Regions from separate parts of the Vreelandella sp. 162(4c) genome, predicted to be linked through region 1. Evidence: predicted binding sites of a transcription regulator. Region 1 holds the regulator's gene; each other region holds the start of a gene.
The links. The regulator FNR, encoded in region 1, switches genes on or off when oxygen is low (the NO sensors DNR and NnrR bind a similar motif). The targets are predictions, from matches to a motif close to TTGATNTANATCAA.
Positions count from the first base shown of each region.

Region 2: a site for FNR is predicted at 8,302-8,315, ahead of paaG (2-(1,2-epoxy-1,2-dihydrophenyl)acetyl-CoA isomerase PaaG). Genes of this name have one in related genera too.
Region 3: a site for FNR is predicted at 5,313-5,326, ahead of AC4EYZ_RS20400 (DUF427 domain-containing protein). Genes of this name have one in related genera too.

Region 1 is NZ_CM176981.1:3,864,158-3,874,664, reverse strand. Features, by position in the region: gene AC4EYZ_RS17725 (heavy metal translocating P-type ATPase) at 1-679, shown strand, start outside; gene ccoS (cbb3-type cytochrome oxidase assembly protein CcoS) at 676-921, shown strand; gene AC4EYZ_RS17715 (sulfite exporter TauE/SafE family protein) at 918-1,610, shown strand; gene hemN (oxygen-independent coproporphyrinogen III oxidase) at 1,689-3,122, shown strand; gene fnr (fumarate/nitrate reduction transcriptional regulator Fnr) at 3,207-3,953, shown strand; gene ttcA (tRNA 2-thiocytidine(32) synthetase TtcA) at 3,946-4,866, opposite strand; gene AC4EYZ_RS17695 (3'-5' exonuclease family protein) at 5,129-5,782, opposite strand; gene AC4EYZ_RS17690 (DUF294 nucleotidyltransferase-like domain-containing protein) at 5,788-7,635, opposite strand; gene AC4EYZ_RS17685 (DUF4212 domain-containing protein) at 8,344-8,604, shown strand; gene AC4EYZ_RS17680 (sodium:solute symporter family protein) at 8,611-10,392, shown strand.
Region 2 is NZ_CM176981.1:3,088,743-3,099,249, forward strand. Features, by position in the region: gene AC4EYZ_RS14295 (LysR family transcriptional regulator) at 1-36, shown strand, start outside; gene AC4EYZ_RS14300 (TRAP transporter large permease) at 184-1,467, shown strand; gene AC4EYZ_RS14305 (TRAP transporter substrate-binding protein) at 1,517-2,500, shown strand; gene AC4EYZ_RS14310 (TRAP transporter small permease) at 2,669-3,118, shown strand; gene AC4EYZ_RS14315 (amidase) at 3,366-4,856, shown strand; gene AC4EYZ_RS14320 (RidA family protein) at 4,888-5,241, shown strand; gene paaK (phenylacetate--CoA ligase PaaK) at 5,311-6,624, opposite strand; gene paaI (hydroxyphenylacetyl-CoA thioesterase PaaI) at 6,735-7,202, opposite strand; gene AC4EYZ_RS14335 (3-hydroxyacyl-CoA dehydrogenase NAD-binding domain-containing protein) at 7,195-7,362, opposite strand; gene paaG (2-(1,2-epoxy-1,2-dihydrophenyl)acetyl-CoA isomerase PaaG) at 7,364-8,155, opposite strand; gene paaY (phenylacetic acid degradation protein PaaY) at 8,742-9,341, shown strand; gene peaA (quinohemoprotein amine dehydrogenase subunit alpha) at 9,951-10,507, shown strand, end outside.
Region 3 is NZ_CM176981.1:4,412,507-4,423,013, reverse strand. Features, by position in the region: gene AC4EYZ_RS20420 (NACHT domain-containing protein) at 1-2,643, opposite strand, end outside; gene AC4EYZ_RS20415 (hypothetical protein) at 2,806-3,555, opposite strand; gene AC4EYZ_RS20410 (cysteine peptidase family C39 domain-containing protein) at 3,790-4,206, opposite strand; gene AC4EYZ_RS20405 (hypothetical protein) at 4,264-4,650, opposite strand; gene AC4EYZ_RS20400 (DUF427 domain-containing protein) at 4,890-5,213, opposite strand; gene AC4EYZ_RS20395 (DMT family transporter) at 5,363-6,250, opposite strand; gene AC4EYZ_RS20390 (LysR substrate-binding domain-containing protein) at 6,387-7,328, shown strand; gene AC4EYZ_RS20385 (winged helix-turn-helix transcriptional regulator) at 7,426-7,872, opposite strand; gene AC4EYZ_RS20380 (MFS transporter) at 7,982-9,220, shown strand; gene AC4EYZ_RS20375 (hypothetical protein) at 9,312-9,602, opposite strand; gene AC4EYZ_RS20370 (tryptophan 7-halogenase) at 9,589-10,507, opposite strand, start outside.

The DNA.
Region 1 (10,507 bases):
TGCAATGGATAGCGCCTTGGATGACGTCATAACGGCGCCTGCCAAAGGCCAATGGCTGCTGCTTAGTGAAAACGGTGCACCCCGCGCCTGGTTTGGCCTGCACGATGGCGTTCGCGACGACGCTGCCGCCACGATCAAAGCCCTCCAGGCTCTGGGCTTAAGCGTGGAGCTGCTATCTGGTGACACCGAGGATGCAGTGGAAAGCCTGGCCGATCAGCTCAATATTGCCATCTGGCATGCGGGCACCAGCCCAGAAGGCAAGCTGGCCCGGATGAAAGAGCTTCAAGCCGCAGGCGAAACCGTGGCGATGATTGGTGACGGCATTAACGACGTGCCGGTGTTAGCCGGTGCCGATGTGGCGATTGCCATGAATGGCGCAACGGATCTAGCCCGCACCCGCGCCGACGCAGTGCTGCTCAGCCCACGTCTGATGCGGATTTTTGAGGCCATCGAGATTTCCCGCGCCACCCGGCGTATCATGCGCCAGAACATGATTTGGTCAGTGTGCTACAACTTTTCGGCGCTGCCGCTGGCGGCAATGGGTCTGGTGCCGCCCTGGCTAGCCGCAATTGGAATGTCGCTTAGCTCGCTAGTAGTGGTGGGTAATGCCCTGCGACTGTCGCGCTGGCGACCTCAGCCCGCGCCAACGCTCGACACTTCAACACCGGTGGCCGCATGACGATTCTTTATCTGCTGATCCCGCTTTCCCTGATTTTGCTGGGCCTCGCCGTCTGGGCGTTTTTCTGGGCGGTGAAAAATGATCAGTTCGATGACCTAGAAGGCCCAGCGCACCGCATTCTATTTGATGAGGATGAAAACGACCTTAGCCCTGAGCAGCGCCGCCAGCATCAGCAGGCAAAGCAAAAATCTTCCGAACCATCAGCGGCAGACACACCCGACGACCAAGAGTCTCGGCCATGAATCCAACGGGGCTTGATCTGCCGCCGCTAATGGCGGCGTTTGTGTTTGGCTTGATGGGCGGCGCCCACTGCATTGGTATGTGTGGCGGCATTATGAGCGCGCTCACCTTTGCAGTCCCCCCCAGCATGCGTCATCCGGCGCGCATGGGAGGCCTGCTGCTCAGCTACAACACAGGCCGCATTGTTAGCTATATGAGCGCAGGCGCGCTGGTGGCACTGCTAGGCACGCTGTTTTCCCTTTCTGCTACGGCACGCCTGCTACTCCAGGTATTTGCCGCACTGATGCTGATCTTAATGGCACTGTATATCGCCAACTGGTGGAAAGGGCTGCTCAAAGTGGAGGCCGTTGGCCGGCGACTATGGCGCCTTATCGAACCCGTGGGGCGTCGCTTGATGCCCGTAGTGCATATTCCCCAAGCCTTCGCCCTGGGAGCGCTCTGGGGCTGGCTCCCCTGCGGGTTGGTCTACTCCATGTTGGCCTGGAGCTTAGCGATTGCCGACCCGCTTCAGGGCGCTCTACTCATGGGCGCCTTTGGGCTTGGCACCCTACCTGCGCTGCTTGCCACTGGCCTGGCTGCCCGCCAGCTCAGCCATTTGATACGTCACCCCGCGACCCGCAGCGTGGCAGCGCTGACAATTATCGCTTTTGCACTGTGGCAACTGTGGACGCTTTCGGTACACAACCTCTAATAGCATGACGTGGCTCAACATTTACCTCCTAACCACGGGTTAGGCTAGCGGCATTTCCTAACGTCGGAGCGCCCCTTCATGCCCGTTCATACCCCTGCTGCCTTGCCTCTTGCACCCGCTGCTGCCGCAGCCCCTATGCAGCCGGTGTGGGACGAAGCGTTACTGCGTCGCTACGACACCAACGGCCCACGCTACACCTCCTACCCCACGGCGCTGTCGTTTCACGACCAATTTACCCCTGGCGACCTGACCCAGGCATTGGAGCGTAGCAATGCCAGTAAGCGTCCGCTCTCTCTGTACGTTCATGTGCCCTTCTGCCGCAAGATCTGCTTCTACTGCGCGTGTAATAAAATCGCTACCAAAAACACTGCCCTTGCCGAGCCCTATATAGCCCGGCTTGACCGTGAAATGGTGCTGACCGCACGCCACTTGGATACATCACGACCGGTGGAGCAGTTGCATTGGGGCGGCGGCACGCCGACATTTCTCAGTTTGAACCAGATGGGCGACCTGATTGATCGACTGGATGCACGTTTTGGTCTTTCATCGTCTGCTGATCGCGATTACGCAATTGAAATAGATCCTCGCGAAGCGGATGTGTTTACGCTGCGCCATCTCGAATCCCTCGGCTTTAATCGCATCAGCCTGGGCGTGCAGGATTTAAGCCCGCTGGTGCAGAAAGCGATTAACCGTATTCAGCCTCGGGTACTTACCGAAACGCTGATGGAGGAGGCGCATCGCCTGGGCTTTCGCTCGCTCAATCTCGACCTAATTTATGGCTTGCCATTTCAGACTGAAAAGAGCTTTGCCAACACCCTACGCCAGGTGATCGAGCTCAACCCGGCGCGCCTTTCTGTGTTTAATTACGCGCATATGCCCGAGCGTTTTGCCCCGCAGCGGCGCATTAATGTCGATGACTTGCCAGGCGGAGAAGAGAAGCTAGCGATTCTGCGCACCACCATCGAAATGCTCACCGCAGCTGGCTATGTGCATATCGGTATGGATCACTTTGCCCGCCCTGACGATAGCCTGGCTATTGCCCAGCGCGAAGGCTCGCTGCAGCGCAACTTCCAGGGCTACTCCAGCCATGCTCAGTGCGACTTAATCGGGCTTGGCGTATCGGCGATTTCCCGTATTGATGACGTCTATGCGCAGAATCCTAGCGATCTGGCCCGCTACGAAGCGGCGCTGGATCAGGGGCAGCTTGCCACCGTGCGTGGCATACGCTTAAGTGATGACGACCTGATCCGCCGGGATGTGATTGAGCGGCTGATGTGCGATATGGGCATTGATCTGACCGCCGTTAGCCAGCGCTGGAACATTGATGCCCCCCGCTACTTTGCGCCTGCGCTTGAGCGCCTGCAAAGCGCCGAGCAAGATGGCCTGCTGGCACGCAGCGGCGACCAGCTTAACGCAACGCCAATGGGTCGACTGCTGATTCGCCATATAGCAATGGCGTTTGATACCCATCTTTCCGGGCAAACGGGACAACAGTATTCTAAGATTGTTTAATCACCTTATTGCAGGCATGCTAAAGCGACTATAATAAGTAAGGATTTTCTAATTGATAAGCGGGACCCTCTCAAGGAGCAAAGCATGTTGGAACCCATGAGCCGTCGGCGCTCGCTACTCCATGAAGCTCGCTGCCAAACCTGCAGTTTGAGCTCACTGTGCCTGCCACTTGCCCTTGAGCTGGACGACGTGGGGCAGTTTGACGCCATTATTCGTCGTCGCGCGCCGCTGAAAAAAGGCGAACCGCTGTTTCGTCAGGGCGACACCTTTACCAGCGTTTACGCAGTCCGTTCGGGCAGTTTGAAACAGATCACCGCCGAAGGTAACGGCAGCGAGCAGTTGACCAATTTCTACCTGCCCAGTGAATTGGTGGGGTTGGATGGCATTGACGAAGAGCATTACCCCGGTAGCGTTATCGCCCTGGAAACGACCACCGTCTGCGAGATTCCTTTTGACCGCCTGGACTTACTCTCGGAGGAGCTACCCGAACTGCGTGGCCAGCTTTATCGTAGCATGAGCAAAGAGTTGCGCGATGACCGGCGTATGATGCGGCTACTTTCGCGTAAAACCGCCGATCAGCGGCTGGCAAGTTTTTTGATTACCCTCTCGGATCGTTTTCGTCGCCGGGGCTACTCGCCTTACAGCTTTCGCCTCTCAATGCCCAGGGCTGATATCGGCAACTACCTGGGCTTAGCGGTGGAAACGGTCAGCCGCATACTAAGCCGCTTTCAGCAGCAGAGTGTGGTGGCGGTCTCCGGGCGAGAGGTCAACATTCTCGATATGCCGCGCTTGATTACCCTCGCCGAAGAGGAAGAGCAAACAGTTAGCTGACGTTAAAGGCTTGGATACGCCCCGCCAGTAGCTCTGCTTGCTTGGCCTCAAGGCCTTCAAAATCGAACAGGCTGCGGTCGGCCAACTGGGAAGGGGCAATGTTGGTGACAGCCTTGAACATGCTCTCCAGGCGGCCAGGAAACTTTTTGTCCCACTCGGCGAGCATCTCTTTGACCACCTGACGCTGCATATTAGGCTGTGAACCGCACAGGTTGCAGGGAATAATCGGAAACGCCATCAGCCGCGAAAACTCGGCGATATCAGCCTCTTTGCAGTAGGCCAACGGCCGAATAACGATATTCTTCCCATCATCGGATAGCAGCTTTGGCGGCATCGCTTTCAGGTTGCCGCCAAAGAACATATTGAGAAACAGTGTTTCGAGAATATCTTCCCGGTGATGGCCCAGGGCTATCTTATTGGCGCCAATCTCTTCGGCAAAGCCATACAACGAGCCGCGCCGCAGCCGTGAACAAAGCGCGCAGGTGGTTTTACCTTCCGGGGTTTTCTCTTTTACCACCGAGTAAGTATCGCGCTCGACAATGTGGTACTCCACGCCCTGCTTATCCAGATACGCAGGCAATACGTGCTCGGGAAAACCCGGCTGTTTTTGATCCAGATTGACCGCTACCAGCGAAAAATTGACCGGCGCATTGCGCTGCAAATTGCGCAAAATCTCCAGCATCGTGTAGCTGTCCTTTCCACCGGAGAGGCAGACCATTACGCGATCACCTTCATTGATCATTTGGTAATCAATGATCGCATTGCCCACTTCTCGGCGCAGACGCTTTTGCAGCTTGTTAAATTCACGCTTCTGCTTCGCATCAGCCAGCTCAGGCTGGTCGTGCTCAGCGTCAGCTGGGGTGGCTCCAACCGTATCAAGGTGAGCAGGATCAAAGTGATCAAGAGTTTGCATGGTATAAGCACTGCCGAGGGTAGAAGGCGTGAGAGAAAAAAGTAATAACTATTCTAACAACACTCACCGCCTGACCCAACTAATCAGACGTAGCCACACAAGATATCGCAATTGGAAGTGACTATTTTGACCGCTGCACCATACCTCGGTGCGAGGGCAGCTTGGAGCGAGGGTCTTTTGTCATGGATGACAAAAGTAGCGCCCAGGGAAGGGTTCACAGCGCCCTCGCGGAAAGCTGTCCTCGCCACAACGAAAGAGACTACTATGCCACCTGCGCCATAATACGCTGCAAGCGCATATACAGCAGTGCGCTGGCGGTGGCCTCTCCAAGCACACTCTGCATGCCCATGACGGGTACTTGCCAGCATGCCAACGCCTGGGCGAAGCTGCTGGGCGCTTCGACCTCCGGGTGCAAACGGCGCAGTTGGCGCTGATGCAGTTTTGCCACATCGACCTGGGCGTTGGGCAGGGCAAAATTCAGCCGCTTACTGAGTAGTGCATTCAATGCTCCAATGCGCTTCTCTAACTGCCAGCCAACGATGGGCCGATTGCCGATAAATTCTACTAGCGCGCTCAAGTTATCACTGTTTGGTGGCAGTATCTCCCCCGCCTCGCACAGCAAGTGATGACGGCGCAGCGTTGCGCTCGCGGGCTGCTTCGCGCTGCCAAGGGTGATCACAAAAGCGCGGCTGGTATGCACCTGCTGATGGCTTAGCACCACTGCCGCCACGCTGATCACAGGTGATGATTGCGTGGGCGTTGCGGTGCAGGCGAGCGCCACCAGCTCTTCGCCCATATAGGGCTGAAACAGCCAGGCATAGGGGGAGTCTGCACAACGACGCCGGTCACTTTCACGCCTTAACAAGGTGCGCAGCGAGCCGCTAAATAGCGTCACATGTCGATCTAACAGCCGCATTCCGCTCACGAATACTCCAAATGGTAACGGTGGGAAAGCCGCTGCTTAAAGTCTTTGACAATATGCATCGCTTCGCGCAGTAGGTCGCGCTCCAGGGAAGAGAGGTTCTGCACCACGACACGGTTAGCGCGTCTGCTGCTTTGGGCGTTAGTTTCTTTCGCATCCGCAGAAGTTTCCAGCGTACTTAGCTGCTGCTTGAGGCACAGCTCAGAAAAGAGCGCCAACGCTTCGCCCAGGTCATCGGAAAAACGGCGATCCAACCGACCGTCAGTAACCAGGGCATCCAAGCGATCAAACGTCGAGGTGGCTTTGATGCGCCGCTCAAGCGCCATGGTGCGGACACCGTGCACGATAGGGAAAATACCGCCTTTCTTGATATCGATACCGTGCTGAGGCTTTTTCAGCGAACCAAACAGCGTCAGCGGCGTCGAAAAGCGCAGCGCCGTGCGGGCAAAATAGGAAAGCAGCAGCTCATCGCCCGAGCAGCGTTCAAACAGCTCATCGCGCACGCTCTCAAGCAAGCTCGGGTTGCCCGCCACGCCATGAGCATCGAGCATAATGGCCAGCTTCATCAGGCTATCGCCATCACGCTCCCTGGCCCACTTGGCAATATTACCTTTCCATTGGGATACCGTGGCCACCCACTCGGGGTTAGACACCATAATGTTGCCGGGGCACGGCGGGTAACCAAGCTGAATCAGGGTATCGGTGAGCGTTTGCATATGGCTGGCAAGATCAGGCCACTGGGTTTCATCGGCAAGAATCAAGCCGTTATCCTGATCCGTTTTTAGAATCTGCTCACCGCGCCCTTCGCTGCCCATCACCATCATGCAGCTCTGCTCGTGATAGCGCTTATCGACAGTGAACTCCCAGGCCTTGCTAATAATACGGCCGTTTAGTGCCGCAAGCAGATCCATCGCAAAGCGCAGCTTAACGCCCTGGGCCATCAGCGCTTTGACCAGCTCCGGGGTGCGCTGACTGGCAGCTGAAAGCGCCTCTAAGTTGGTCGCCTGCTCGATCTGCAGGCTCACCACATAGCTGCGGCTTGAGAAGTAGCTAAGCACGTCGGTGAGCTCTACAACGCCTTTCAAGACGTTTTGCTCCATCACTACCACCCGCGCCACTTTATGGCGGGTCATCAGCACCAATACTTCAAATAAGTACTGATCCGGTGCGACGGTCACCAAGTTAAAATGGGCGATCTTATCCACTGATGATGTTACCGCGCTGCCCTTTAGCACTAAGGCGTTGAGCAGATCGGTTTTGGTCACCATGCCGAGGGTGTCGTCCTGGGTCGACACCAGCAGGCTGTCGGCGTGACTTTCGTTGAGCTGTTTTACAGCGCTAGCGATATCGGTCGTCGCTGCCATCAGCAGTGGCGCACGCATGCACTCGCTTACCTTGGCCAGCATAAAGCCTGCCATGGTGACGCCACCTTCGGCGCGCTTTTCGGTCATCAGGCGCGCCTTATGGGTCAGCGATTGGCGAAAAAAACTGCTGAAATCAGGATAGTGGCGACACAGCTGCTGAAACAGTGCTTTAGGCATTAGGTAACACAGGCACTCCTGTTCAGCCTTAAAGCGGTAGCGGCTTTTACCGTTGAGAATACTGATCGCGCCAAACAGGTCCCCTGCCGTGTAGTGACCAATACGCGCGGTAGATGAGGGCAATGTAGGATCGATTTCCGCCACTTCGCCTTTATGGATCAGATAAACGAACTCACCCGCTTGGCCAGTCTCTAAAATGATTTCGTCACGATCAAAATAGGCCAGGTCAATGCCACGACGAATGTGGTCACGCCCCTCATCGTCAAGGAGCGTAAACGGCAGTTGGGATAGATCCACATCGACCATGGGGTATAACCTCATTAAACGGGCTGCGACTAACCGGGTTGTGTCTTAAGGCGCGCTAGCAGACATAAGCAAAAATAAATAAACGTCGTGACTCGATACTGGCCCACATAAATTGGCCCACACCAGCGCTTCAAAAAAATGTTATCGATTATTATATGAAGGTGGCTGTACGGGTATAAAGGATTCACTTCCCAAGTAGCAAGTATAACCTTGTTATACCTTTAGCTATCACGCTAAAGTCGAAGCGACTTTTGATACACGACCAAAGTATCGACACTTACTAACCGTGCTTCCGGCAAAACCCAGGACATGTATTTAAAGTAGCCAATAACTGCTTTTATTTGCTCACTAGACTATCGTCCTATAGCTCTTCAAACGCCTACAAAATTCGCTTAAACAGCCTCTAAAAACTCGTATTTTCAATAACATGCATCTTACCAAAAGCCAATTCGTCGTTTATTGATACCAAAGTCTGGGATTTATTTTTTGACGTTTATTGCCCAGTATTAACAATGAGTCATGCAGGGTAATCGCACGTCACTAACTAACTCGACATTTCATATCGAATAATAAGGTGATGTGCTAACAGAAGCTGACTCACCACTCCTATCGATAGGGTGGCTTTAGACGTGCGATTGCCCTGATGGGCCACACGCTATTCCTCGTGAACTTTCCCAACCTTAAAAATCACAAGTGGAGAGCAACACAATGGCAGATGACAAAACCAACGCTGCTGAATACTGGAAAGCAAACGTCCGCTTAATTTTCGGATGCCTGGCTGTTTGGGCATTTGTTTCTTACGGATGCGCTATCCTTTTTCGCCCGCTGCTCGCCGGTATTCCGGTTGGCGGTACCGATCTTGGCTTCTGGTTTGCACAACAGGGCTCAATCCTAACGTTTATCGTGCTGATCTTCTTCTATGCCTGGAAGATGAACAAGCTCGATCAAAAATTTGGCCTTGGGGAGTAAGCCGGTATGAGCCAGTTTGCAATTAACTTACTGTTCGTCGGCGCCTCTTTTGCCTTGTATATAGGCATTGCGATTTGGGCGCGCGCCGGCTCAACGAAAGACTTCTATGTCGCGGGGGGCGGGGTTCACCCGATCACCAATGGCATGGCCACCGCAGCGGACTGGATGTCAGCTGCATCGTTCATTTCCATGGCGGGCCTGCTAGCCTCAGGCGGCTACGCCAACTCTACTTTCCTAATGGGCTGGACTGGCGGCTACGTTATCCTCGCGATGCTGCTAGCACCTTACCTGCGTAAGTTTGGTAAGTTCACCGTGCCTGACTTTATCGGCGACCGCTTCTACAGCAACACCGCTCGCTTAGTGGCTATCGTCTGCTTGATTGTGGCGTCGGTTACCTACGTTATCGGTCAAATGACCGGTGCGGGCGTAGCGTTCTCTCGCTTCCTTGAAGTCAGCAACACCTGGGGTATTTGGTTAGCCGCGCTGATCGTTTTCCTCTACGCCGTATTTGGTGGTATGAAAGGCATTACCTATACCCAGGTAGCCCAGTACATCGTTCTAATCATCGCTTACACCATTCCTGCGGTGTTTATTGCCTTCCAACTAACCGGCAACCCGATTCCGATGTTCGGTATGTTCAGCACGCATACTGAATCCGGCATTCCGCTGCTGGCTAAATTGGATGACGTGGTTAGCGCACTTGGCTTCCGCGACTACACCGCCGATGTGGACAACAAACTCAACATGGTGCTGTTTACCCTGTCGCTGATGGTCGGTACTGCCGGTCTACCCCACGTTATCATTCGCTTCTTCACCGTCCCGAAAGTAGCCGATGCTCGCTGGTCTGCTGGCTGGGCGCTGGTGTTCATTGCCCTGCTTTACCTCACGGCTCCTGCGGTCGGTTCAATGGCACGTCTGAATCTGGCGACCACCGTGTACCCAGAGATGGCGGGGCAGGTTGAAAACTACGAAGAGGCTGCGCAAAACCCGATTCTGTACGAAGAACGCCCTGATTGGGTTCGTACATGGGAAGAAACAGGCCTTATCACCTTCAACGATCTCAACAATGACGGCCGTATCCAAATGTATAATGATGCTGCCGACTACTCTGATCGTGGCTGGGAAGGCAACGAGCTAACCGTCAATAATGACATACTGGTACTCGCCAACCCGGAAATTGCCAATCTTCCCGGCTGGGTTATTGGTTTGATTGCAGCGGGTGGTATCGCCGCAGCACTCTCGACAGCTGCAGGCTTGCTGCTGGCGATCTCGTCGGCGATCAGCCACGACTTGATCAAGACCATGATCAATCCCAAGATCACCGAGAAAGGCGAGATGTTGGCAGCGCGAATCTCCATGGGTGGTGCCATCCTGTTGGCCACTTACCTGGGGCTTAATCCGCCGGGGTTTGCAGCACAAACGGTGGCATTAGCCTTTGGTATCGCCGGTGCATCACTGTTCCCCGCGCTGATGATGGGTATCTTCTCCACGCGGATGAACAGCTCAGGCGCGGTCGCCGGTATGCTGGCGGGCTTGATTTGCACCCTGCTTTACATCTTTACCTACCTGGGCTGGTTCTTCGTGCCGGATACCAATATGCTGGCAAACACGCCGGATAACTGGATCTTTGGCATCTCGCCGCTCTCCTTCGGTGCCGTAGGCGCGATGATCAACTTCGCCGTTGCCTTTGCGGTTTCCAGAGTGACAGCTGCACCGCCGCAGGAAATTCAGGATCTGGTGGAAAGCGTTCGCTATCCGAAAGGTGCTGGCATGGCGATAGACCACTAAGTCATACTCCTTCCTGATGCGTTATCTCCATACGGCGATAACGCTTTGGAATCGACCTCATCATCGGGCTTCCTTAGGGAGGCCCGATGGCTTTTATAGATAGCTTTTATAGACG
Region 2 (10,507 bases), 780 kb from region 1:
CAGGCAAGTCACCAGTCTCGTTTTACTTCCCATTGAGTCAGAGTAAAGTGAAGCGCTCTCTTCGTATTACTGTTTGGTTATGCGAAGAGAGCAATTTGTCATTTGTCTGCCTTCACATCACTGAGTATTCTCAAATAAAGACAAGTATAAGTTCTGTTAGTAGCAACGCCTTCGGAGCCTTGTATGGCCTATGCTATCGTAGCTTTTTGTGTATTCCTGTTTTCGGGTACAGCATTCGCTTATCTAGTAGGTGCCACTGCGGTCATCGCATTTTTGACGACTGGCTATCCGCAATACATAGCGATACTTCCTCAACGTATCTTTGCTCAGTTAGATGTCTTTGCTTTTATGGCTATGCCCTTGTTCATACTCACCGGAGAGCTGATGAATCGTGCTGGTGTGATGGGGTCTCTGATCGATTTTGCTATGGCTCTGCTTGGTCGTTTCAAGGGTGGTCTGGGGCATGTCAATATTATGACGAGCCTATTCTTTTCTGGTATATCAGGTTCCGCGGTGGCCGATTCAGCAGCTGTGTCCAACTCTTTGATTCCAGCTATGCGCGAACGTGGTTATCCACCATATTATGCAGGAGCACTAACCGCCGCTTCATCAATGATTGGGCCGATTATTCCGCCTAGCATCATTATGATCATTTACGGAGGGCTAACAGGCACCTCCGTAGCAGCGCTTTTTGTGGCTGGCATTTTGCCTGGTTTGCTACTGGCCTGTTTGCTCTTCGCATTTAATGCCTGGATAGCACATCGAGACGATCATCCCGGTGGTAGCACTATTGATATTCCTCCACTGTTCGCTAGCTTTAAAAGAGCGTGGCCTGCTTTATCTATACCCATCATTATCCTTGGCAGTATCGTCTTTGGGCTTACAACTCCAACTGAAGGCGCAGCACTTGCTGTTATTGCGGCTATATTAGTAGGTTGGTCGATGGGAGGGATGTCTTGGAAAGTGCTCTATTCAGCCGTGGAGGCGACAGCACGTTTAACAGGCTCTATCTTTATTGTCATTTGCTCTATCGCAGTACTTAGTTATCTTGCAGGACTGCTGGGTTGGCCTCAATTATTGGCAGGCTGGATAGCCTCAATGGGGCTTGCCGGAAATAATTACCTTTTGTTACTTATTTTTGTGCTTCTTGTTGCCGGTATGTTCATGGACACACCTGTGGCACTCACATTACTCGTACCATTGCTTGTGCCTACAGCGCTGTTACAAGGTTTCAATCCGGTACATCTAGGTATTATGGTTTGCTTCAACCTTTGTATTGGATTGATAACACCTCCTTTTGGGAAATGTTTAATTGTGGTTTCGGGGATTGCGAAAATAAATTACTGGAACCTTGCTAAAGCAACACTACCCTTTATTGGAATACAGTTAGTAATATTGTTGATAATTGCCTTTTTTCCGAATATTAGTCTCTTGCTTCCACGGATATTCGGGTTCAACGTGCTCTAGATTAAAAAATCACAACTTCTATCGATAACAAGCATAATGGAGACACTGTATGAAATTGCTAAAGATTCTCGCAATGGCGTCAGCCCTAATTGCATTTCCTATGTCGGTTCTTGGTAGCGAAATCAAGGTTGCTCTGGATAGTCCAACGGACTTAGAAAGGTCAGGCTCCTATGTTTGGGCACATAATTTTACTGAAGCTCTCAAAGAGCGCGGCTTAAATGCTCGCGAAATACCTCGAGATGCTATGGGGGGAGAGGCAGAAAAACTCGACCAACTTTCAATGGGCCTGCTAGAAGTATCTTTGTCGGACGTAAATTCAGTCGCACGCATCGATCCGTTTATTTTCGGCGTACGTTTGCCTTATCTTTTTGATGGAGTGAGCCACATGGATCGAGCTCTCACTGAAGGTGATGTTCTGTCACGCATCAATGAAAATATTAAGCATGCTGGGGTTCGTTTATTGACGCTCGCACCGCTTGGCCCTCCCTCCGGTATTATCACAACACGCAAGGCTGTCACTCAGCCTGAAGACATGGCCGACCTGCGGATGCGTGCCATCGACGATGTACAAAACGCGCTCTATAGAGCTTGGGGCGGAAGCGGAACAATTGTTGCCTGGGGAGAGGTGGCGGCAGCAATGCAGACAGGTATTGTCGATGGCTATATTAATACTTCACTTGTCCCAATTATGTTTGGACAAACGGACATCATAAGCTATTACACTGATACTAATGTTATGAACGCTTTACGTGCGGTTCTGGTTTCTGACGACTGGTACCAGGGTCTGAGTGAGCAGGAAAGAAGTATTGTCGATGAATCCGTTGGTATTGCTAATCAGGCCAACCGGGCATGGCTTCAAGATATTACACCCAAGGTTTTAAACGAGCTTAGGGAAAATGGTGTGGAAGTAACAAAATTGTCGGCAGAATCGCGTGATAGATTTCGTGAGTTATCTCGCTCGGTTTACGATCAGACGGAGCTGACACCCGCACAAGTCGAGACGTGGACTGATCTTGCCGAAAAGACGCGCTAAATCCAGCTGTTAGTTACCCTATCCAGTTATATTAACCTGGATGCAGGGGGGCTTTTCTAGTGATTATGCTGAGCGTAAGGTGTATACAATATGTGCCGTTCAATAGTTATCCTCAGTGATTGTCTAGATTGGCTTGCTCGCCGAGTATCAGTATTGTGCTTAGTGTTGATGCTGCTATTCGTAGCAATCCAAGTGGTGGCTCGATACGCTTTTAACGCACCGCCATCATGGACAGAAGAAATGGCTCGTTACATGATGGTGTGGGGCGGGCTGCTCGGCGCTACGCTTTCTTTTAAGTCGAAAGATGACCCTGCGCTTTTTCAGGGGGCCATGCACTTTAAGAGCTTTTCATTGAGGCTTTTTTCGGCACTGTTGCGCGGTGTGGCAGTGCTCATCTTTTTTGTTCCTATTATCTATTTCAGTATCTTGGGGTCTGGAATGGATCCGTCACGTGGTTTTATCGCACGTCAGTCACAGATTAGTGCAGATACGTTGGGATTTCCGATGTCATGGGTGGTGTTATCTGTGCCAATTTGTGCAGCTATTATTTTGGTGCATCTGCTTGCTCGTGCTTGTGAATCGAAAATTAGCAAGGAAGGATCTACTTTCTATCATTAATGATTTTCTATTAATTGTTAAGTGTAATTGTGGTTTTTTAACTTTCTTACCCATGTTTTAAATGATCGTTGAGATAGTATTTTGATGTCAGTCATGCTGAAAAAGATAAAAGTGACGTTCTGTTGGTGATTGTTTTATGTATCGTAAAGATTTTTGTCATTGTTAATGATGGTGGCTATTGTTTTTAATAAAAACCTGGTTTTATCGGCTATGTCTTTTGATAAATTACATAAAGGAAGATGTTTGAATGATACCTTGTGATTTGAGTGCTACTCAGGCTCGTCGCCTGCTTTCTTCAAAACAGCTCTCTGCTGTCGAGCTTGCTGAGAGCTGTATCGCCCGAGCGGAAGCTGTGAACCCGGCAGTAAATGCTTTAGTTAGCTATAATCACGACTTAATGCTTACTCAAGCTCGCGATGCTCAAAGGGAAATCGACCAAGGTAAGCCTCTTGGTGTACTGCACGGTCTGCCATTGTGTGTAAAGGATATGGTCGATGTAGTTGGTTTTCCTACAACTTATGGTAGTGAGTTATATGCCGATAATATAGCTACGTCAGATGACCCGATGATCACCCAGCTACGCCAAGCAGGTGTCGTCATTATGGGTAAGACAAATAACCCTGAGTGGAGTGCTGGAGGAAATACTCGAAATGCGGTGTATGGCGTCACTGCGAATCCCTTTGATTTATCTCGTTCTGCAGGTGGTTCATCGGGAGGCTCGGCCGTGGCTGTTGCCTGCGGCATGGCACCTTTGGCGACTGGTTCGGATACCGGCGGTAGCCTGCGAAGCCCAGCGGCATTCAATGGTGTTGTTGGCTTTCGTCCCTCGCCTGGCGTAGTTCCTGGATCGCAGCGTTCATTAGCACTGCTTCCTTTATCTACCAGCGGGCCAATGGCACGGACTGTAGCTGACACCGCACTCATGCTATCAGCCATGATTAGACCTGACCGAAGAGATCCATGGGTATCGGTAGTTGAGGAAAAAAGCCACCATAACCCTGACTCTTACACGCATTTACCCTCTTCTGATCTGAGTAGTGCTAGAGTTGCGGTTACCCATGATTTTGGTTTTGCGATAACAGAGTCGCTTATTGCTGAAACCTTCCTTGATAAATTACATCGGTTCGGTCATGTATTTGCTTCCTTAGAGCACACCCACCCGGATTGCCATGGTGCAGATAGGGCTTTTTCAGTTTTAAGAGGATTGTTGTTTTCCGGCCATCATCGTGAGTTGGTTAGAAACCATCCAAGTAAGGTGGGCCCGAATATCAAGGCCAATGTTAAAGAGGGGGCTTCATTCTCTGCGTTAGATGTCGTGGAGGCCATGAATTTGCAGACCCAAATATACCGGCGCTGGCAAACATTTTTCGAACGGCATGATTTTATTATTGCGCCGACTACGACTATTAGTCCACGAAACTGGCATGAGCTTTACCCCAGTGAGATAGACGGAAAACCGATGGAAAGCTATTACCATTGGCTTTCAATGGCTTATGCGTCGACATTGGTTGGCCACCCATCTATTACGTTACCTGCCGGACGGGATCTAAATGGTCTTCCTTTTGGTTTGCAGATCATTGGCCGCCGTGGCGAAGACCTGGCTACGCTTGCTTTTGCTCAGGAACTAGAAGCCTTGTTCAATACTGTTCCAGAGCTCTCACGTCCTCAGGTCGATACTAAATCGCTTTGCAATGCCCAGCCACTGAGCTTCTCTGAAGGCTTCCTCGGCTTCGGTTAATTGATTTTCAATAAGTATCAGGAGATACGCTATGAACATGCCATTTTCTAAGTTTCGCGAAGTCAATGATCTGGTCATGCTTTCCGGAGAAGTTCCTTTAGATGAAGAAGGAAGAGTTCCGGAGGGAATTGTTGCGCAAACTGATCTAGTAATGAAGCGCATTTCTTCAACACTGGCCCAGAGTGGTCTGGGGTTAAGTGAGATTGTATCAGTCACTGCCTATCTCACTGATAAAAGTGATTTTGAGCTTTTCAACAGTACTTATAAGAACTATTTTTCTGCGCCTCTGCCGGTTCGCACTACTATATGTTGTGAGCTTTTTATCGATGCTAAGGTAGAGCTAACAGTGGTAGCCGCTCGTTCACTTTCAGCTTCACAAGCCTAAAGCTTAAAAGCCATGAATAATAAGTATTCGGGGGCTGATATCATTGCTCTAGGCTCTGTCTGAAAAGAGTTAACGCACGTCTTTTACACGCTTTGCCTTACCCATCGAACGCATAACACTCTCTACCGGGCACACCTTGACCTGGGTGCTGATGCCAATGTGCGTCTTGATGGAATGCTGGAGCTGTTTCGCGGCTTCTTCACAAGCCACGGGGTCGCGGGCGATGTCATGATGATTCGCCTCTACACGAACAAGCACCATGTCCATATTGCCTTGGCGGCTGACTTCGATCTCGTAGTGGGGAGAAAGCGACGCGATCTTGAGCAACTGCTCTTCGATCTGAGTGGGGAACACATTAACCCCGCGAATGATCAGCATGTCGTCGCTGCGGCCAGTAATCTTGTCGATGCGTCGCATGGGGCGCGCGGTGCCCGGCAGCAGGCGGGTCAGGTCGCGGGTGCGGTAGCGAATAACCGGCAGGCCTTCTTTAGTAAGGGTGGTGAACACCAGCTCGCCGTACTCGCCGTCCGGTAGGACGTCACCGCTGACTGGGTCGATGATCTCGGGATAGAAATGATCTTCCCAGATGGTCGGGCCATCTTTGGTCTCCAGGCACTCCATGCCCACGCCGGGGCCCATCACTTCCGACAGGCCATAGATATCCAATGCATCGATACCCAGGCGCTTCTCAAGAGCCGTGCGCATGCTGTCGGTCCAGGGTTCGGCACCGAAAATGCCGGTACGCAGCGGCAGTGTGTGGGGATCGATGCCCTGGCGCTCCATCTCGTCCGCGATGTTGAGCATATACGAGGGAGTGACCATGATAATGTCCGGCTCGAAATCACGGATCAACTGAACCTGTTTCTCGGTCTGGCCACCCGACATGGGGATCACCGCGCAACCCAGGCGCTCGGCACCGTAATGCGCGCCCAGCCCACCGGTGAATAGACCATAGCCATACGCCACATGCACCTTATCGTTGCGGCTGCCGCCGGCGGCGCGGATCGAGCGCGCCATCACATCGGACCACACATCAATATCGTTCTGGGTGTAGCCTACCACCGTCGGTTGCCCGGTGGTGCCGCTGGAGGCATGGATGCGAACGATCTCGCTCATCGGTGTGGCCAACATGCCGAACGGGTAGTTGTCGCGCAAATCTGCCTTGGTGGTGAAAGGCAGTTTGGCGAGATCCTCCAGCGTCTGGATATCGTCGGGATGCACTCCAGCCTTGTCGAAGGACTGGCGGTAGAACGGCACATTGTCGTAAGCGTGCTTCAGGCTCCACTTCAGGCGCTTGACCTGAGTGGCGCGCAGCTCGTCGACGCTGGCGGTTTCCAGGGGATCGAGAGTCGCGGTGTTGATACGCGTTGCGGGCTGATTCATCAGGGGTCTCCGATCAAGCTAGTTGTTATTGGACTAATTTCTAAATGCGCCATGGGCGATGAAATGGCTTTAGTAATGGGCTTATAAGCGCTCAATGATCAGCGCCTCTTTCATTGGTTATCTCCAGCAGCGGTGTCTTCCAGGCGGCGTACGCTGCCGCGAATTTTGTAGGAACGCCCGCGGAACAAGGCAACGGTATCGCCGTGCTGATTGCGCAATGTAATGTCGTAAATGCCGGTACGCCCGCGGCGGCTGCGCTCCTCGGCGGTGGCGGTGATCTCGTCGCCCAGCTGGCCGGGGCCGAGATAGTCGATACTGCAACCGGAGGCTACTGTGGCTTCGTCGTAGCTGTTGCAGGCAAACGCGAAGGCTGAGTCAGCCAGGGCAAACAGAAATCCGCCATGGCAGTTGCCGTGCCCCTGCACCATGTCCTGACGCACGGTCATGGTCAGTTCGGCGAAGCCGGGAGCCACGCGAGTAATGCGCATCCCCAGCCCTTGGCTGGCATGGTCGCGGGAAAACATTGCCTCGGCGCAGGCTTCCGCCAGTTGCTGCGGGGTCAGTTGGGAATCATGCATGGAAGCTTTCCTCGTATAGGGCTTCGAGCCGAGCAAACACCTGGCGCTTGGCCCCAAGGTTCTCGACGATAGCCTCGATAACCAAACGGCTATCGGTCAAGGCATTAATGGCGCCTGTGCTGATGATGCTAATAGTGGCGGTAGAGAGAATGGCTGGCATATCACTCTCCCTTGAAGGTGGGGCGACGTTTTTCCATAAAAGCGCTAACGCCTTCGCGGTAATCTTCGCTGCGCCCAGCAAGGCGCTGAAGGTCGCGTTCCAGGTCGAGCTGTTCGTTGAAACTGTTATCGCTGCTGGCATGCAGGGCGCGCTTAATCAGCGCTAGGCCATGGGTTGGTTGAGTGGCCAGGTGGCGAGCCATGCTCATGGCTTCTTCTTGAAGCGTCTCATCGTCGACGCAGCGCCAGATCATGCCCCACTGTTCGGCGGTCTCGGCGGGGAGCTTGTCGCCCAGCATCGCCAGGCCCTTGGCGCGAGCCATGCCCACTAAATTAGGCAATGTCCAGGTACCGCCAGAGTCTGGAATCAAACCGATCTTACAGAAGGCCTGAATAAAGCTTGCCGAGCGCGCGGCCAATACGATGTCGCAGGCCAGGGCGATGTTGGCACCGGCACCTGCGGCCACGCCGTTCACCGCACAAATGGTCGGGAACGGCATGTCTTTAAGGGCGCGCAGCATGGGGTTGTAACGTTTCTCAAGCGACTCGCCGAGGTCGGGGGCTTCTGCGCCGGGCGCGACGCTACGGTCGGAAAGATCCTGGCCGGCGCAGAAGCCTCGACCGCTGCCGGTCAGCAGCAAAGCGCGAACGCTTGAGTCTTGGCGCACGGCTTTTAGCACCTTGCGCATCTCGGCATGCATTTCGGTATTGAAGCTGTTCAAGCTTTCGGGGCGGTTCAGCGTGATGCAGGCGACGCCGTCTTCCACGCTGTAAAGCAGGGGCGCTTGGCTCATGGGTAATGTCCTTGTGTCAGTGCCCTTGAAAAGTGGCAGGTCGTTTTTATTGGAAGGCGCATGCCCTTTTCGCGGTCGGCGGTGCCCGCCAGTGACCGTTCGGCCTGTGATCCACAGGATGAATCTCTGCCGAGTATAGATTTATTTTGATACACATCAATATTATATGGGTGATTATAATGTGTCGCTTGTTGGTGTTGTTGGTAGTTTGTTAGTTATTAACAATAACTTGTGTGACTTTTTTGCGAATATAAGATAATTGTTAGACGATGGTATAAAAAAACCAAGGTCGTCTAAAAAACTGACTTACAGCAGGGTGCGTCGAGTTTTTAGATAGCGGTGTGCCCATTCTTCAGTAGACGGCGACAGGTAAAGTGTTTGATGTTTTGTTACGTAAAATATAATCTTAGTTGATATTGCGTATCAAGATAGATTGAGCGCAGGAGCGCCCCATGACGCAATCAGCGCAGCAAAGGCGCGATAACCCTAGGTGGCTACACAACTGATGGGGCAGGGGCCGAACAGTTCGAAGAGCGGGCGATGGGGGCAGCACCCCACACGGCCAATCAAGCTAACGGAGAGTGTTATGCCTTACTATCGACTTGAAGGGGTGACGCCGGTGGTACACCCGACCGCCTATGTCCATCCTACTGCGGTGTTAATTGGCGACGTAATCGTGGGCCCCAACTGTTATGTAGGCCCCGGCGCGGTGATGCGTGGTGATTTCGGGCGGCTGGTGCTGGAAGAGGGATCTAACCTTCAGGATACCTGTGTGATGCACGGCTTCCCAGGCTGCGTCACCAAGGTTGAGAAGGATGGCCATATCGGCCATGGCGCGGTACTGCATGGCTGCGTGATTGGGCGTGATGCCATGGTCGGCATGAATGCCGTGGTGATGGACGGCGCCAACATTGCCGAACGATCTATCGTTGCGGCGGCAGCGTTCGTTAAGGCGGGCTTCGAGTGTGAGCCCCAGTCACTTGTGATGGGGGCACCCGCAAAGGTTAAGCGCGCGCTGAGTGATGAAGAGTTCGACTGGAAACAGCAGGGTACCCAGGAGTATCAGCGCTTAGTGGGCCGTTGTCGGGATAGCCTGGAGCCCTGTGAACCGCTGGCAGAACTCGATGCTGACCGTCCAACCTTGCTGGCTGGTGATACTCAGCCCAAGCAGCAGACCTTAGCATAGCGTGGCAAGGCGATGCTGTTGGTATGGCTCGCTACCACAACCACATCACTCCCCCCTGGCGGGCCATCCCCCAACCCCAGCCATGGGTCGATGGCCCCAGGAGGCCTTTGTGATCGCCCCTGAAGGTGAAGAGGTTCATTGCCACGAACACGGCCGGATCAACGTCTAGTTCCTCTGGGGCCGCTACGCTGCACTAGACGACACTAGACGACACCGCTAGCTGCTGTGCGCGCGTCCTGGGCGTCAGCCCCAGGTTCAGGCAGAGGCACCGCAGCCCCATAACCCCCCTTGAGAGCCAAGTCTCAGACCTGAGTCGGTCGGAAAATCCGGGTGCCGCCACGTTCAATGTTGACCAAATTCGAAGAGGCAAAGTGTTTCAAGACCATACGCGACTGTCGCAACTTGGGGCACCGATTGTCGCTTGCTGGCCAAGCATCTAAAAAACTCGGGCAAGCAAATCACTTCAACCACATGAATAAAAAGAAGTTGTTGATAGTCGGCGCGGTCAATGCAAGTTGAATGGCACTGGCACATACCTTCGATGTTCGCCCGCGAAGACAACTGCAGACGAACATCACGACAACAATAATGCGTGGAGAACTCTCCGTGATGAGACATGCACTTCCCTCAGGGCTCTGTAGCCTAGCCCTGCTGCTGCCTACTGGCATCGTCTTGGCCTCTGCTGGCAGCGAGGCCATCGACAGGTACTGTTCAGGCTGCCACCAGACCCAAAGTGGCCCCCAGAGCTGGAGCCGCATTAGTGCACAGCGCAAGACCCCGGAAGGTTGGGACATGACGATCGCGCGCATGCAGACCATGCACGGCCTGGAGCTGCCCCTGGAGGCGCGCCGGGATATCGTCAAGTTCCTCGCCGATACCCGCGGCCTGGCCCCTGAGGAGAGCGCGCCCCAACGTGAGCTGATCGAGCGACGCCTCAACCGTATCGAGTCTTTCGATCATCCCAGCTACCAGGAGATGTGTGCCCGCTGTCATACTGGCGGCCGCGCCCAACTGCAGCGCCGTCCCCGGGAAGAGTGGGAGAGACTAGTGCACTTCCATGTGGGCCAGTTCCAGACCATTGAGTACCAGGCCATGGCACGGGATCGTGACTGGTTCGATCTCGCCCTGAACGAGATCGCTCCCTGGCTGGCCGAGACTCAAAGTCT
Region 3 (10,507 bases), 550 kb from region 1:
GGTAAAATCAAGGTTCTGGTAACGCTGGACAGTTTGATCCATGTTAGCAGGTACCGGTGCCGACGGATCACAGGGTTCTATTTTTTCCTTTGTAGGGAATAGGCCAGGTGGCATCTGACGATCTTGGGTTAGTTCCTCATAAAGGATGCTAGCTTCCCGATCGTCACCTGAATCGCCTGTTGCTTGCAAGATTCTAAGAAGAGCCCACTTGCCTGTTTTTGAGATGGTATCAGAGGTCAGATCCTTGCAACTTCGAAACAGTGCACTTCGCGTCTCTGACCAATCACGAAGGTTCAGGCTAATGAGGGCTAGGAAACTCTTGCTTGGCACCTGATAGGAGCCGTTAAGCGCGTTGGCAAAACTCCAGTCAGTAAGCTCGTTTGCGAACGGTGCGAGTCTCTTGCCAGCCAACAAAATCAAAGCAAGCCCTGATAGCGCATCCAGATCACCCTCCATTTTTATTAGACGTCTCTGACGAGTCTTTTCGGCGGGTGAGAGGGCAGCAAGCTTGTCATCCATTTCCGCTTGCAGCTTTTCACGCTCCTGCTTAACTTTGTCCTGGGGATCACGACGGACGTGACAATGCATACGGCGCTCCACCGCCAGAGAGTATGCGCGTAGCCAATCCCGAACTTCCTGTGCCACCGGATCCCAGACGGCACTTGATTTTGCAGCTTGAACAAGCGCCGCTTGTATCCAGTCGAAGTTTGGCTGGTGACTAGAATCCAAACAGAGATTCCGAGCCGCCTTTGCGATATCCAGCGGTCTTTCCCTTGCTAAACTGACCAAGGCGTCAAGCGAATCCGGCGGTGGGTTCTGAAGCTCGGCGAATCCCTTGATAAGTGCCTGGGCAATCTCAGGTGAATACTCATCATCGTCAGCTGCGCATACTGTAATTGCCGCTTTCACTGCCTCAGCCGTTTTATCCAGCGCTTCGATCGGCTCAAGAACCTCCTTGAGAGCATCATCAAGACTACGGTTGTTGCGCTTGGCTTTGCGCAGATTTTCGATAATGGAGAACCCAAGGGCCAATGTTAGCCCCTCATCCCTGAGTTCGTATTTTTGCGGCTCCCCGGGGACGGCGGAATAGAAGCGGCCTTCGGCAACCGCTGGAACTTCGTTGTCAAAGATGCGCAGATCGTCCTTTACTTGGCTCGTAGCGCGTATTAGTAGTTCCTGCGCTTGCCCGCGTAGATGTGCTACGAATTCGATAGGATCGTCGCCAAAGTCTTCCTTGATTCCTGCCAGGATATGCTCGAACAGCAGGCGGTCGATGCTTAGTTCCTCAAATATTGCAACGTCATCGCCGAAAACCTCAAGCGCAATCGACAAAATGCGCGGATTCCGTAGGAATTCTGCAACAGATGGATTGAGCTTGTTCAGGGGAACCCGATGCTTCCTTAGAATGCTGTTACGCTCGTCAGCGTCCCACTTGGGAACTACTACTTCTTTAACAGGGTATGTCAGCGCCTTCTTAACTCGCGTGTTGAAGTAGTGTGTGCGTACAGTGAGTACGATGCGACCGCCACGCCAGTTAACATAGGTGGCGACATTATCGACGATCTTTCCCCATTTTCGGTCGGGACGCTGATTGATCCCGTCTAAAACGAAAACAAAGCGCGGACGTGCCGGTTTGCCTTCAGCTTTCCATGCCTTCAGTCGTCGCCGCCAGCGTATTTTGCTCTTATCGCTTTTTACGTCGCCGGTCTGCGCGACGAGTTTTTTGATCAGAAGTGTCTCTATGTCGTCTTGTGTAGCGACCTCTGAAAAATCATCAGGCGTTAAAAACACCAGAAGAGGCTTGTCAGATTGTGCAAGCCAGGACTGCAACACGATCCATGATTTGCCACAGCCTTCCTCGCCATGGACGCAGACAATATTGTCATCATCCATATTCGATAAATATGTCCGCAGTTTAATGACTAAATTGTTGCGGGCCAAAACGGTGACAGCCCGATCTCTGGGTGCGAGGGGCTGACCGAGTTCGATGCGCGCAATGGCCTTTTGCGATACAGTTTCTTCGAACCATATTGCGTTGGCCTTCTCTGCCATCACTGTGGCCATTCCCGACGCGTCGAGACTTCTGCGAATTGACTCTTCGTGGTGCGGAAACCGAGTATCTAAACGAATAGCATCAAGTGCAGCAAGCGCCACACTTAACATCTGATTGTTAAGATTAGCTTTCAGAAAGGCCTTGGCCTTGATGTCAGCTATTGCGAGTGCCACAGCCAAACGTGGAAAATCGGAAGGAGTCCAATCTAGGATCAGGATGCTGATACCTTGCTGTGCGCCATCAGCACGCAAGTCATCTGCCAACTGGCTAGGTACCTCACAGGTTGCGCCTAGTACCCAGACTAAGTCTGCGTAATCGTTGTGGCGGACAAGGTCTGGGATCTTTGACAGCACGTCTGCGCGCGGCAGTTTGTTCGTGTAGAGTTTGCCTTCAAAAGCAACAGCGCCTTCAAAAGCAGCCTTGCCATCGATTCCACGTTGGTAGCCGCTACTCGCAAGACGAAAGGGGACGCCCGTGATCCCCTCAAGCACTTCGCCAATAAGCCCTTCAAAGCCATCTTCTCCAGTTGGCTTCAGAGTCAGAAGAGCGTTCCTCAGGTTTTCAACATGGGTTATTAATGGTTCGATCATTCAGGATCTCATACCTAACTGTTCAGCACCGATGAAAGCACATGCTGCCTTTGCCTGCATGGCCGCTTTGGGTCGATTGCATCTATGCACGAGCATTCTTGTTTCGGCCAGAAGCTGCCTTTTAGTCATCTCTGATGTAACGCTATAGCGAAGCGGCGGATCTCACGCGTCCGTCTTACGCGATTTGTTAGACATTCTCTTTTTAAGGCGAACTATCCAGTTATCCACGATTTCGTTCGGGGAAATAGTCCTGTGTCCCTGGAGCCAATGAGCATATTGCTCCTCATCTGGCATCAAGCCCTTCGCTTCTGCAGGAGACAAATCAACTTTATTCACTTCCGGAGGCTCTTCGCGATACAGTTCTTTGAAACGTCCGCGATTCTTTTGGCCATGTTCAAGGAGGTCGTCACACAGCAGCTTACTGAAGAATATAACGTCGTCTACATAAGTCGAAATTCCCTTCAAAGCGTCCGCATATTCAGTGCTCAGTGCCCCATCAGGAAGCGGGAACCCAAAATACAAATTCGCTTTTTCGACCTCGCTCATTCCTGGCGACCTTCGGATCATTTGAATGACCGAGTCGCGAGTTTCGATGGCTGATTCTAGTGACGCTATGGTGTTATCTATTTGAGCAGTCGCCGTTACGGGCCGTCCATTTAGATTCATCTTTTGATAGACCTGCTCATTCAAAAGGTCCAAAGGAATCTTGGGCAGTATCACTCTCCGCATATCGGCCTGGAAATCGAAATACTGGACATTGAGCTGGCCGGTTATTATTCTTTGATATTCTTCATGCTTTTCACAGAACCTACTATATAGCTCCCTAACTTGCTGATCCTTTAATAGAAGATAGGAGTTGCAAATAATATACGATGCCATTAGTGCCGAATTTGTATTTCTAATTTCCTGCAAGAGGCTTTCTTTTGTCTTAGACCTGTCAGCTATTCGATGAGCTGCGGTCGCACCCGCGAGTGCGCCAAAAAGTGCTCCGGCGAGTGAAGAAAAGAACTGAGAGTTCAGAACCAGAGATACCGTTTCTAGTGCATAAATCTCGATGGCATGTTCCTCTTAAAGGGGAATTTAGTTTCAGATCCAGAGTGTCTAATAACGCCTTACTCACGAGCCAGCTTTGCTGGTCGCGTGCAATTAATTGTTAGGGTGCGAAACCGGAATATAAGATCTTGGCCGCATGCGAGAAAAATCCGTCCGCTTGTAAGTTTTTACGCCCTTTCTTGGATCAAGAACGAAACCAGCTTCTGAGTCGGGTACATACACAACCCAATGCCAAGTGCCATATGTTGGCTTGTAATTGATACCGACGATGCTCAGTTTGTCTAAAGATTCCCACTTGCGCAGTTTTCGGCCCCTGGCAAAATCGTTACCAAATTTACTCAGTAAAGCACTGAGCTCTCCTGCGATGGTGTAGTAAGGAGGCTTTTCTTTAACAATTCCATGCTTTATCGCAGTGCGCTTTGCCTCAATATACGAAACACCGGCTACCATTGCAGCGCATGCAATGCCGCAGCCTGTAGAATCCTCTTGGATGACTCGCTTGATCTTCATAAGCGCCCTAACGCGGAGCAAAGCGGCGGCTGAAAGCCGTCCGCCTTACGCGCTTTGTTATAAATTTTTTGCAGCGTGATTGTAGACCGTTTCCGACTCAAGTTTCACAATTTCTGCCATTTTCTCTGGGTCGATCATATTGCTAGATGCACTGTACGAACCGGTGAGTTCTTTATATTTCTCTGGGCGCATGTTTTTGAAAAGGTCGAAAAAGCCGTCCTGAGGCAACTCTGTTGACTTGATTCTCATAAGAACCCCATAAATCGCTTCGCTAGGGTCTGCGATCTCGCGGCATGCTTGCTCAAATGTTGCCCAGATTATGGTTTTATTCTCATCATCTTCAAACAGGCTATAAATTTTGGGATAACGAACGATACTTCTGCTTTTTGCAGCTCTGGTCAAAACAGACTTAATTTCAGCAACCTTTTCTTCTAAAACGTCCATCCAAATTCTCTACTTATCAAGATTTATAACGGTGATCATACACCCCTCTACATAACCTGAATGAACCCGGAGGCGCGTTCATTCAGGTTATACAGCCCTTCATTCGCGATCTATCCTATTGAAATTACAATAAATTAATTATAAATAGGCAGCATGATATAGATTATCGTGCCCGCTGCATAACACAGCTGAATCAGCATGCCGCTTTCGCCGAAATGTCCGCTCAGGGTCGAAAGGCGTCATTTGCTAATTTGCTCATAAAACGCCACCTTACCCGTTATAGCTTCCATCCCTTCAATCGGCTGTTCATAGCTCCAGGCAATATCTTTATTTTCGCCTAGCGAGAAATACACTGTGTTGCCTTTAAACGGGCAGTGGGTCGTCGTTTCTGAGGTGTTAAGCAAATCCATCCGCACGTCTTCGCGTGGGAAGTAGTGGCGTGGCGGGTAGCCGCGCTCGCGGAGTTCGAGAGCGTTGGTCGAGTCGGCAAGCAGCTTGCCATCAACATGCACCTGCACGCGTTGGCTAACGGGGTGAAGCTCGATGCGAGGTGCCTGTGGCATTAGATTGTTCCCTGCGGCTTTTTTAGCTCTAGTAAAATGAGCCTAGCAGCAAAGTTCGTTGAATCCCATGCTCTCCTCATCACACTTTAGGCTACGGCCATGACCTGCATCATGTTTTTGCCACTGCTCTCTAATTCACTACGACTGTCCTAACACTGCGGTGCTCTCGCCCTTACCTGAGTGCTCAGAAACAGGCCGATGACAATCAGCCCAGCCCCAATGAAATCCGCCATGCGCAACGGCTCCCCTAGTATTAGATAAGCGAGTAGTACGCCAAAGAACGGATTAAGAAGGTGATAACTCGATGCCGTCGAGGCGCCGCTGATGCGAATCAGTACAAGCCATAGGCTCATTCCGCCGATGGTGACGACAAGTACCAGATGTGCAATCGCTATCATCGTAGCGGTAGAAGGCACGGCAAGCGGTTGCCCGAATACCATTGCCATGGGAAGAAGAGCGACAGCGCCAGCAATGGATTGCCAGAAATTAGCCTGCAAGATGGGCAGGCCTGCGCCTTGACCGCGGAAGAACACGGTGCCACTGGCAAAGGCAAGCATACCCCCAGTTGCCATAAGCACTCCCCAGACATCAACCTGCATTCCGCTAGCAACGCCAGAGATGATCACCACTCCCACTAACCCCAGCGCCGCGCCGAGTAATTTCATTGGGGAAAGAGGTTCTACGCCCCACCATGCTGATAGCAAACTGGTTGCCAGCGGTGCACAACTGACAATAACAATAACGACCTGGGGGCGAACCGTCTGCAATGCGGCAAAGCTCAGCCCCAGGTAAAGGGCGTTGTTAAGCACGCCGAGCAGCAATCCGCGCCTGATAGCGATGCGATCGCCATGAGTTGATACCCGGAAACCGCCGCAGCTAAGGCAAATAGGCAGCATCAGTAACGCACTCAATAAAAACCGGATGGTGAGCAGCGTAAAGGGGTCGAAATCAGTCAGTGCAATGGCACCGGCTATAAATGCCGAACTCCAAACGATACTGAAAATGACCACCAAACCAGTTAATACGAAATTATTCATGCAGCCCCCTTAAAAGCGCCATCCTGCTTTTGCACCATCACCATGAAACTGATGGTGCATGGGAGTTACATGTAGTGGAAATTAATTATTAACCATTCATAATCAGTTAAATTAATATTAAGTATGGAGAGATAGTGTGTTTGATTGCCAACCTTCCCCCTTGGGCGATAGGCGAGTCACGCTGGAACACCTGCGCGCTTTCGTACTGTTGGCCGAAGGCAATGGTTTTCAGCAGGCAGGTCTTCAGTTGTACCGCAGCCAGTCAGCGGTCACACAAAGTCTGAAGCGGCTGGAGGAAATACTCGGCTGCAAGTTACTGGAGCGTCGCCAAGGCCACATCCTTGGCTTGACGGCAGACGGAGAGCGTTTTCTTCCCGCCGTCAATGAGATACTTGCCCGTACGTCTGAAGCGGTGAGTGCCATGCAACAACCCGAAATCGCCGGGCGCCTGCTGATTGGTGTTCCCGATGATTTCAAGGTGGTGGATCTGCATGGTGCTATTTCCCGGTGCGCCGAGCTAAACCGCAATCTGCGTCTGGAAGTTGTCTCTGCGCTCTCCTCGCAACTGCTCCACCAGCTCGATAACAGCGGACTTGATCTCGCCATCTTTAAGTGTGTGGGAGGCTTCACGCCAAGCGACCCACGTTGGCAGTGTCGTCTGCTGCGGCGAGAGCCCCTCCACTGGGTGGCCGCTCAAAGGCATGATTTTGACCGCATGTCTGATATACCGCTTGTTATCTTTCCTGACGGCTGTTGCTACCGAAGCGCAGCGCTCGCCGCATTGGATCAGCCCGGAAAGCACGGCTACAGCGCCTATGTCAGTGCCTCTTATGACAATATCCGTGCCGCTGTGTCGGCTGGTCTCGGCATCGGTGTGCTGCCCGCCAGTGCGCTTGCTGAAGACCACATTATTCTAGGCAAGCGGGAGGGATTTCCGGAGCTGCCGATGGTTGAACTCGTGATGGTTCAGGCGTCACAGAAGCGTGCCACCCAGCAACTGGCGGACTTCCTCAAGCTTTCTTCGGCAATGAAATCGCAACATATTAGCGCCACTCAGGCCGATGTCACCCAGCCCTAGTACCGGTATCAGTTGATGCCAATCAGCCAGTGGTTAGCCCACATGGCGTATTTCCTCCACCGTTTTGGGCAATGGCCGTCGGGCTAAACTAACGGTGCTACTGAAGCTTTCTTACTATCGTGTCATCCGGGGCCAGTACATCGCCATCACCGGCCTGAGGGGCCATATAGGGCACCGGCTGCCCTGTTGACTTGTCGATAAGCTGGGAGTGCTGCTCGCTGTGTGAAAACAAGTTGCGTTCTCCCCACTGACGCAGAGCCACCACCACAGGAAATAGACTCTCGCCCTTGGCTGTCAGTACGTATTCCTGATAGGCCGTGCCATCAGATGCAGGCCGAGTTTCCAGGATATCCGCTTCAACTAACCGACGCAGACGTTCGGCCAGAATATTGCGAGCCATGCCCAGGCTGCGCTGAAAGTCACCGAATCGTCTCATGCCGTCAAAAGCGTCTCGTACAATAAGCAGCGACCATCGATCCCCGATAACGTCGACAGAGCGTGCCACCGGGCAGGTTTCAGTATGTGTGGATTTGCGGCGGGGCATGATATTTGCCTTCCATGTGTTTATGGCAATCTATGTAGTTGCATTTTAAAACCAGGTTACCTACCATCCAACTAGTTTTTATTTGAAACCAGCTGAATGAGAGGTGGCTATGAAGGCGTCTTCGGTACTGCCTGTATCGCTTCGTGATAACAGCAAACCGGTCGTCCAAACGGACATGCCGCGTGGCTTAGTGCTACTTTTCGCTGCGGCCAGCGGCTTAAGTGTCGCCAACGTCTATTACGCACAGCCACTGTTAGATTCACTGGCCCTGGATTTCGGTATCAGTCATGCAGCCGTTGGCGGTGTGATCACGGCCACTCAGGTCGGCTGCGCCTTGGCCTTGCTACTGCTCGTTCCACTAGGGGATCGGGTGAATCGTCGTCGCCTAATGGCGCTGCAATTGTTGGCGTTGGTGGCCTCTTTAGTGGTTGTAGCATTGTCGCAATCCACCGCAATGCTGCTGGCAGGAATGCTCGGTGTTGGCTTGCTCGGTACAGCGATGACGCAAGGGTTAATCGCCTACGCGGCTAGCGCTGCCGCCCCTCATGAACGGGGTCGTGTCGTCGGTGTAGCGCAAGGAGGTGTTTTTATTGGCTTGTTGCTTGCCCGCGTATTCGCTGGTGGTGTAAGCGATCTGGCCGGCTGGCGAGGCGTCTATTTGTGTTCTGCGGTCATAATGCTGGCAGTGGCACTACCTCTGTGGCGTCGGCTGCCGACGCTAAAAGCTGCATCAGGTTCCATGAGCTATCCACACCTGATTGTCTCTATGTTGGTGTTATTGCGGGAAGAGCGAGTGCTGCAAATTCGCGGCGTGCTGGCGATGCTAATGTTTGCTGCCTTCAACGTTTTCTGGAGTGTCTTGGTATTGCCACTTAGCGCACCACCCTATGAGTTTTCTCATACGGCCATTGGCGCATTTGGCTTGGCTGGCGTAGTGGGAGCCCTCGCAGCCGCTCGCGCCGGAAAATGGGCAGATCGAGGTCTCGGGCAGCGCACAAGTGCAGCTGCGCTGGTGTTGCTGCTGCTAGCGTGGGGGCCACTATCATTGATGGAGTGGTCGCTATGGGCGCTGATCATCGGGATTGTGCTGCTTGATATGGGTGGGCAGGCTCTTCACGTCACTAATCAAAGCATGATTTTTCACACACGTCCTGAGGCACATAGCCGCTTATTAGGCTTGTACATGCTGTTCTATTCGATCGGTAGTGGCCTAGGCGCCATCAGCACGACCACCGCCTATGCTCATGCAGGTTGGCAGGGTGTGTGCATTTTAGGCGCTTCGCTAAGCCTATTGGCGCTAGCATTCTGGGCCACGACCCGGCGTTATATGCCGCATGAGGCTTCATGAAACAGAGATAATAACCAGGAGGCCAAGATGAATGAACTAGACTTGCAAGCTGATGCGGATACACGCGGGCGACGCTATCTCTCAAAGAATGCTACTCAACGAGTCTTCCCTTCGAAAGCAGCCATCTCGGCACTGGAAGCATTTGATGAGCCGCTGCCGATGCAGGGATTTCCCACTGAGAACACGCTAGCGCTCCTAGACGATAGATGCCGACCAGATCCATGCTGCCCTGACCGAAGCCGGCCTGTCCACAATGATCCCGCTTGAAGACCATCAGTGGGGCGGCAGGGGCTTTGGCATCCGTGATCCTTCCGGTGAAGTGCATTTCACGACTTATTTGCGCCTGCTTGGCCAGTGCATCGACCTCTCTAACCAACCTCACGACGATGAGCCCAAAATGGATGATCCGACCACCGTCGCTCCAAGCTATATTGGCCTTGCCACTCCTTGATAAAGCGGTTAACTCCCCTGTTTGCGCGAAGCGCATACTGTTCTGCCGCTTGCAGGTCATGCCTGTTCAGCCAATCGGTGATTACCGGTGCCGCTGCCAAACCGTCACCCAGTGCGTTGGAAATTCCCGAAGAGGTCAAAGGATCAAAGGTAGCCAGGGCATCGCCCACTGCGATCCAGCCCGGCCCAGCTGCTTGGGTCACAAAACCGCTGTATGCAGCAAAGCAGGTAAGCGAGAGTGCGTGCTGGCGAGAAGGCTGCAGCCACTGTTGTAGCTCTTCTGTCTGGCCCCAGAGCGCATAGAATGCTTCGCTATTTCGCAGCCCCTTCTGGCGCACAACGGATGCATCCGACATCAACGCCAACAGTGCTGAACCATCTGGCAAACCGGTAGCGTACCACCAGCCGTCAGCAACCGATTCCACCAGAGTTATGCCCTCCAGCCTGCCGACATTGGGCCATTTACACGCCACCGCCACCAAATCGTCGAGACGCTTTCGCTCTACCCCCAGTCGCCTGCAGAGGGTAGCTCCGCGCCCGGAAGCATCGACGAGGTAACGACAACTCAGTAGGTGCTGTTTGTCTTGATACGTTATTTGCAGTTGCCACTCGCTACTATCCCAGCGTAGAGATTCCAACACCGCAGGCGTTAGTAGCTGCGCGCCTTTTTCACCACTGGCTTGACGCAGATCCTCGTCAAAGCGCTCCCGATCTAGATGCCAGCCATCCCCTGTCGAGCGATGGAGAAAATCGTCGAACCTGCGCTCTCCTGCCCATAGGGAGAGATTGGTGTAGTAGGGTCGATGCCCTCTCGCCCCAAGGTCATTCGATATACCC